DNA from 3 places in the Lentzea miocenica genome. Region 1 is predicted to be linked to each of the others. Evidence: riboswitches for the same ligand, from Rfam matches in the RefSeq annotation. Region 1 holds a riboswitch; each other region holds the start of a gene.

Region 1 (2,191 bases):
GAGGGAGGCGTTGAACTGGTCGGACATCTGGAAGATCTCCCTACTTGGCGCGCTTGTAGAACGGAAGTGCGACGACCTCGACCGGCTGCTTCTTGCCGCGGACGTCGACCAGCAGTGGGGTGCCGGGCTCGGCGCTCGCCCTGGACACGTAGGCCATGGCGACCGAGTAGCCCAGCGTCGGGGACAGGGCGCCCGAGGTGACCTCACCGACGACCTCGTCGCCGTTGAGCACCGCGTAGCCGTGGCGCGGGGCGCGGCGCTCGGGGGTCTTCAGTCCTACCAGTACCGAGTCCACATCGGACTCCGCCACCTTCGCCAGCGCGTCGCGGCCCACGAAGTCGCCCGGCTTCTCGAGCTTCACGACGCGGCCCAGACCGGCGTGATACGGCGTGAGGGAGGTCGTGAGTTCGTTGCCGTACAACGGCATTCCGGCTTCGAGACGCAACGTGTCGCGGCAGCCGAGTCCGCACGGCTTGAGCTCGTGCGACTCACCCGCGGAAAGCAGCGCGGCCCAGACAGCGGGCGCGTCGGCCGGAGCCACGAAGAGCTCGAAGCCCTCCTCGCCCGTGTAACCGGTGCGTGCGAGCAGCGCGTCGACGCCGGCGACGGTGGACGGGTACGAGGCGTAGTACTTGACCGTGGACAGGTCGGTCTCGGTCAGCCCGGACAGGATCTCGACCGACTTCGGGCCCTGGATCGCGATCAGCGCGTAGTCGGTCGACTTGTCCGCGACCTCGACGTCGAAACCGGCGGCGCGCTCGACGAGGGCCTCGGCGACGACGAGGGCGTTGGAGGCGTTCGCGACGACCATGAACTCCTGGTCGCCCAGGCGGTACACGATCAGGTCGTCGATCACGCCGCCGTCGGCCTGGGTGATCATCGTGTAGCGGGCCTTGCCGACGGCCAGCGCGGAGATGTGGCCGACCAGCGCGTAGTCGAGCGCCTCGCCGGCCTGCGGTCCGGTCAGGACGATCTCACCCATGTGCGTGAGATCGAACAGGCCCGCGGTGGTGCGCACGGCGTGGTGCTCGGCGAGCTCGCTGGAGTAGCGCAGCGGCATCCGCCAGCCCGCGAAGTCGGTGAACATCGCGCCGAGCTGCTCGTGCTCGGCGTTCAGAGGCGTGAGGCGGGACATCAGAACGCTCCTCCAGGGTGCGCCGAAGAGCCGGACGCGGCCGGCTGAGGCATCAGAAGAATGACACGGTCCATCGGAGACTCCTCACTAGAGCGAGCCTCCCCCTCTGTCATGAGCCTGAGAGCTTCGCCGCGCGCAGCGCGACTTGCACCGTGGGCGAGGCTGCCGAGCAGCCTGCTTTCCAGAGTTGCCTTCGTCGTGCGGTACCTGTACCTGAGAGATTCCGGGGAGGAGTTGCTCCTTCGGCGCCTCCGCTGAAGGAGGCTCTCCCGCGCGACATCGACGGCCGTGTTCAGTTGTCAGCCCCAGACGCTAGCAGGCCAAACGTCACAGCGGCACGCCCTGCGCAGTCTTCTCGACCACCTTGCGCTCCGCCCAGAACGACAGGAACGGGATGGTGCCGGCGAGCAGCACGAGCGCGGTGCCCTTGATCGACCAGCGCAGCTTCAGCGCCAGGTCGACGGAAAACACCAGGTAGATGGCGTAGAGGAAGCCGTGGATCGGGCCGACGACCTTCATCGCGCCGTCCATGTCCGCGGCGTACTTGAGCACCATCGCCACGACCAGGAGCAGCAGGAAGACTCCGACCACGTAAGCCATGACCCTGAACCGGGTCAACGCACCCTTCATCTGCCCGCCTTCGCTCAACGACCGTCCCGCGCGTTGAGGTTCGCGAGCATGCGGTTGTAGGCCGCGAGCTCCGCGTCTTCTTCGTCGTCGAGGTACTCGACAGGCGCGGGTTTGACGGCGTCAACGGTAGCCACTGGCCTGGGAGCGGCCGCAACCGGCTCGGCTGCGAGATCCGCGTCACGGTTCTGGCGCGCCAAACGGCGGAAACGCCACACCATGAAGGCCGGGAAGAGGCCGAAGAGCGGCCACTGGAGCACGTAGCCGAGGTTCTGGAACGTGCCGCTGGCGGACTCGAAGCGCTGCCACTGCCACCACGCGAGCCCGCAACAGGCGATCAGTGCGACCAGGCAGCCGAGCCCGATCAACACTCGTTGGGGAGTAAGGAGGCCGCGCACGGCCTCCACACTACTTGGATACAGGGCTGCC
Region 2 (2,191 bases), on a different contig from region 1:
ACGCCGTCGTCGGAGGCTCCCGGCACGAACTTCGTGTAGTAGTGCAGCACCGCGGGCACGATGCCGGCCGCGCCGTTGGTCGGCGCGGTGACGACACGGCCGCCTGCCGCGTTCTCCTCGTTGACCGCCAACGCGAAGAGCGTGACCCAGTCCATGACCCGCAGCGGGTCGGTGACGAAGTGCTCCCGCTCCAGCGTTTTGCGCATCTCGGCGGCGCGGCGGCGGACCTTCAGGCCGCCGGGCAGGACGCCGTGCTCGTTGCAGCCGCGTTCGACGCACTCCTGCATGACGTGCCAGATGTGCAGAAGTCCTTGGCGCACCTCGTCCTCAGTCCGCCACGACAGCTCGTTGGCCATCATGATCTCGCTGATCGACATGCCAGTTTCGCGGCACCGCGCGAGGAGCTGGTCGCCGGTCAGGAACGGGTGCGGCAACGGCGTCGAGTCCGGTTTGATCCGGTCGGTGCCCGAGGCGTTCTCGTCGACGACGAAACCGCCGCCGATCGAGTAGTAGACGGCGCGCTCGACCGACTCGTCGCCGTGGAACGCCTCGAAGCTCATTCCGTTGGGGTGCAACGGAAGCGACTTTCGGCGGTGCATGACGAGATCGCGGTCGTGCACGAAACCGATCTCGTGCGCGCCGCCGAGCCGGAGCCGGCCGCTCGCGACGATCTCCTCGACCCTGACGGCCGCGACCGTCGGGTCGACTTCTTCCGGATGGTTGCCTTCGAGGCCGAGGAACACGGCCTTCGGGCTGCCGTGGCCGTGGCCGGTCGCACCGAGCGAGCCGAACAGCTCGACGCGCACCCGGTCCACTTCGGACACTCGTTCGCCGAGCTTCTCGACGAACATCGCCGCGGCGCGCATCGGTCCGACCGTGTGGGAGCTGGACGGTCCGATGCCGACGGAGAAAAGGTCGAAAACGCTGATCGCCACTGATCAGTCCTTCGTGGTGGTGGGGCGGTCAGTCAGATGTTGGTGAGTTCGGCGTACTTGGCCGCCGTGAGGAGGTTCTCCGCCGACTCGACGCGAACCCGGAACAGCCAGCCGGCGCCGTACGGGTCGTTGTTGACGATCGCCGGGTCGTCGACGACAGCGCTGTTGACCTCGATCACCTCACCGGTGACGGGCGAGAACAGGTCGCTGACTGACTTCGTGGACTCCAGCTCGCCGCAGACCGCGTTGGTGACGACCTTGGCACCGACCTCAGGCAGCTGGACGAAGACGATGTCGCCGAGCGCGTCGGCGGCGTATTCGGTGATTCCGCAGGTCAGGGGGTCCTGGGTGCCCGGCGTCCAGTCGACCCACTCGTGCTCGACGGTGTAGAGCAGGTTCTCGGGGAACTCCACGGCGACTCCTCTGGCTGTGACGGGTCAGGAAACATGCGTCCCCCTCCGCCGTGCAGAGTTGCCTACCCCGAGCGGTCTCGCTGCCTGAGAGTGTGCGGGAGCTTGCCCCTTCGGCGCCCCGACCTGATCGGTCGAGGTCTCTCCCACTCGGGTTCCGGTGCCCAGTGATCAACACTGCGCACCACGGCCGGTCTTCAGTTCTCGACCGCGAACGCTATGTGCGGCCACCGCCAAGTGTCAACGCGAGATGGTTGACATCGGTGAGAGCGCTGCCAGGGTGAGGTGAGGCAGACATCGGAGGTCTCATGCGGAAACCGTTCATCGTCGCCTTGCTCGCCTCACTGGTGCTCACCCCTGTTCCCGCTGCCACCGCGGCCGAGGCACCAGCTCCTGTCACAGTCCCCATCGGCCACCTCTTCGACAACGACGGCATCGACACCGCGTCGGACCGGACCGGCGACTTCGACGGTTCCGGCTATGCCTTCCCGGCGGAGGCACTGCCGTCCGGGCAGGTCACGGCCGACGGCGTGCCGTACCTCTTCCCGGGTAATTCACAGGCCAAGAACAACGCCGTGGCCCTCGGGCAGCGGATCGAGCTTCCGCGCGGCCGTTATCTGACCGCGCACTTCCTGGTGGCGTCCTCGTACGGTGCGGCGGGCGGAACCGCGACCATGCACTACGCGGACGGGTCCACGACGACCGGTTCGATCAGCGGACCTGACTGGTACTCGGGCAGTGGTCCGATCTCCGCGCCGTTCCGGTACTCCCCCGGTGGCACCGACCAGCATCCCGTGTCGATCGGGACCGCCCAGCTCTGGGCAGATCCCCAGAAGGAGGCCGTCG
Region 3 (2,191 bases), on a different contig from region 1:
CGCGCCTTGGCGACGACCGCCGCGGCCTGGCCCTCGACGCGCACCTGGACGGTGTCGAAGAACTCGCCGTGCACGACGTCGAGACCGGCCTCGCACAGGCCCGTGGCGAGCACGGTGGCCAGTCGGTGCACGCGGGTCGCGATCGACCGCAGGCCCTCAGGACCGTGGTAGACCGCGTACATGGAGGCGATCACGGCGAGCAGCACCTGTGCGGTGCAGATGTTCGACGTGGCCTTCTCACGGCGGATGTGCTGCTCACGCGTCTGCAACGCCAAGCGGTAGGCCAGCGAGCCGTCGGAGTCGACGGAGACGCCGACCAGTCGGCCGGGCAGCTGGCGCTCCAGTCCGGACCGGACGGCCATGTACCCGGCGTGCGGGCCGCCGAAGCCGATCGGCACACCGAAGCGCTGCGTGGTGCCGACCACGACGTCCGCGCCGATCTCGCCCGGCGCGCGCAGCAGCGTCAGCGCCAGCAGGTCCGCGACGACGACGGCCTGCGCGCCCGCCGCGTGGATCTCCTCGATCAGCGCGGCCTGGTCGCGCACCACACCGGACGCACCGGGGTACGACAGCAGCACGCCGTAGAAGTCGCCGCCCAGGCCGAGGCCCTCGATGCCCTGCGACAGGTCGGCGACGACGATCTCGATGCCCAGCGGCTCGGCGCGCGTCTCGATGACGGCCAGCGTCTGCGGCAGCGTGTCGGCGTCGACGACGAACTTGTTCGACTTCGAGCGACCGGCGCGGCGCACCAGGGTCATGGCCTCGGCGGCGGCGGTCGACTCGTCCAGCATGGACGCGTTCGCGACCGGCAGGCCGGTCAGGTCGCCGACCATGGTCTGGAAGTTCAGCAGCGCCTCGAGCCGGCCCTGCGAGATCTCGGGCTGGTACGGCGTGTACGCGGTGTACCAGGCGGGCGACTCCAGCACGTTGCGCAGGATGACGCCCGGCGTGACGGTGTCGTAGTAGCCGAGGCCGATCATCTGCGTCATCGGGCGGTTCTGCGACGCGAGCTCACGCAGCTCGGCCAGCGCCTCGGTCTCGGTGGCCGGGGCCGGCAGGTCGAGCACGAGGTCGCGCTCGTGGATCGACGAAGGCACCGCGCGCTGCGCCAGCTCCTCCAGCGATCCGACGCCGATGACGTCGAGGATGCGCGCCAGTTCGGCGGGGCGCGGACCGACGTGGCGGTCGGCGAACGGGGTGCCGTGCTCGAGAGCGGCGAGCGGAATGCGGTCCTGCGTCATCAAACGCCTCCGGGTGGCTGCGGGCACACGTGTCCTGTGCCCTCCCCGCTCTGTCCGTACCCGTGACGGGCGCCTGAGAGGTTCACCCCGTTGTGACGCGGGGCTTTCACCGTCGGCGGGACCCCCGAAAACTCTTCGGCGGTCCACTTTCCAGAGGCGTCTAGCTCATGCGGTCCTGGATGCCTGAGAGGTTCCCGGGGAGGGACTTGCTCCTTCGGCGCCGGGCTCGAAGCCCGGACTCTCCCGCCTGAGTTCAGCGACTACCCGTGAAGAATACCCGCAGGCAGCCCAGCTAGTCCCCAAGGACGCGACCTACGTCTCAACAGCGAGACCGCGCAGCACCCTGCCGACCGGGTCGAGCAGGTCCTCGCGCACCGCCACCAGCAGGTGCGAGGTGCTCACCACCTCGTCCCCGCGCTGGGCCGCGACGAGCTTCGCGCCCTCGACGAACCTCTCGACCCCGGCACCGGTCGCGGCCGGCAACGTGGCCGGATCCACTCCCGCCGCACGCAGCGCCGCCGCCCCACCGGACTCGAACTCCGGCCGCAACCGCCGCCCGGCGACCGTCAGCTGGTGGTCGACCGTCAGCACCGCCGCCACGAGGTCGGCGGCCGTTGCTTCCTGGCGTCCGGCTGCCACAGCGAGCCTCGTCGCCTCGTTCCGCACCACGGTCAGCACCGGTCCGCCCAGGCCCTGGCCGCGGGCGACGAACCGGATCAGCCACCGCACGTAGCCGCCACCGGAGTCACCCTCCAACGCGCCGGCCCGGCGCAGCAGATACACGGCTGGAGCCTCTTCCGGTTGCGCGGCCTTCCGCACGGCCGCGGTCGTGGCGTCGACGTCCACGCGCAGGACGGTGAACAGGTCAGCGGCCCGTCCGGACTCGAGCGACAGCAACGCCACCGAGAGGTGGGTCGTGGTCAGCACACCGTCGCCGGCCGCGGCGATCG

Evidence for each region. A riboswitch is a leader RNA that binds a small molecule or an ion and turns the genes downstream of it on or off. The one in region 1 is predicted to bind glycine.
Region 2: linked by a shared signal. The riboswitch ahead of gcvH (glycine cleavage system protein GcvH) and the one ahead of gcvT (glycine cleavage system aminomethyltransferase GcvT) in region 1 are both predicted to bind glycine.
Region 3: linked by a shared signal. The riboswitch ahead of gcvP (aminomethyl-transferring glycine dehydrogenase) and the one ahead of gcvT (glycine cleavage system aminomethyltransferase GcvT) in region 1 are both predicted to bind glycine.

The regions. Positions count from the first base shown of each region.
Region 1 covers NZ_JAXAVW010000027.1:138,655-140,845, reverse strand. The annotation lists gene glyA (serine hydroxymethyltransferase) at 1-27, opposite strand, end outside; gene gcvT (glycine cleavage system aminomethyltransferase GcvT) at 41-1,135, opposite strand; glycine riboswitch at 1,235-1,325, opposite strand; glycine riboswitch at 1,327-1,417, opposite strand; gene SK803_RS30305 (DUF3817 domain-containing protein) at 1,463-1,765, opposite strand; gene SK803_RS30300 (hypothetical protein) at 1,780-2,160, opposite strand.
Region 2 covers NZ_JAXAVW010000009.1:235,005-237,195, forward strand. The annotation lists gene SK803_RS13470 (L-serine ammonia-lyase) at 1-935, opposite strand, end outside; gene gcvH (glycine cleavage system protein GcvH) at 968-1,348, opposite strand; glycine riboswitch at 1,411-1,504, opposite strand; gene SK803_RS13480 (alpha-L-fucosidase) at 1,654-2,191, shown strand, end outside.
Region 3 covers NZ_JAXAVW010000058.1:20,116-22,306, forward strand. The annotation lists gene gcvP (aminomethyl-transferring glycine dehydrogenase) at 1-1,241, opposite strand, end outside; glycine riboswitch at 1,402-1,497, opposite strand; gene SK803_RS43940 (Clp protease N-terminal domain-containing protein) at 1,554-2,191, opposite strand, start outside.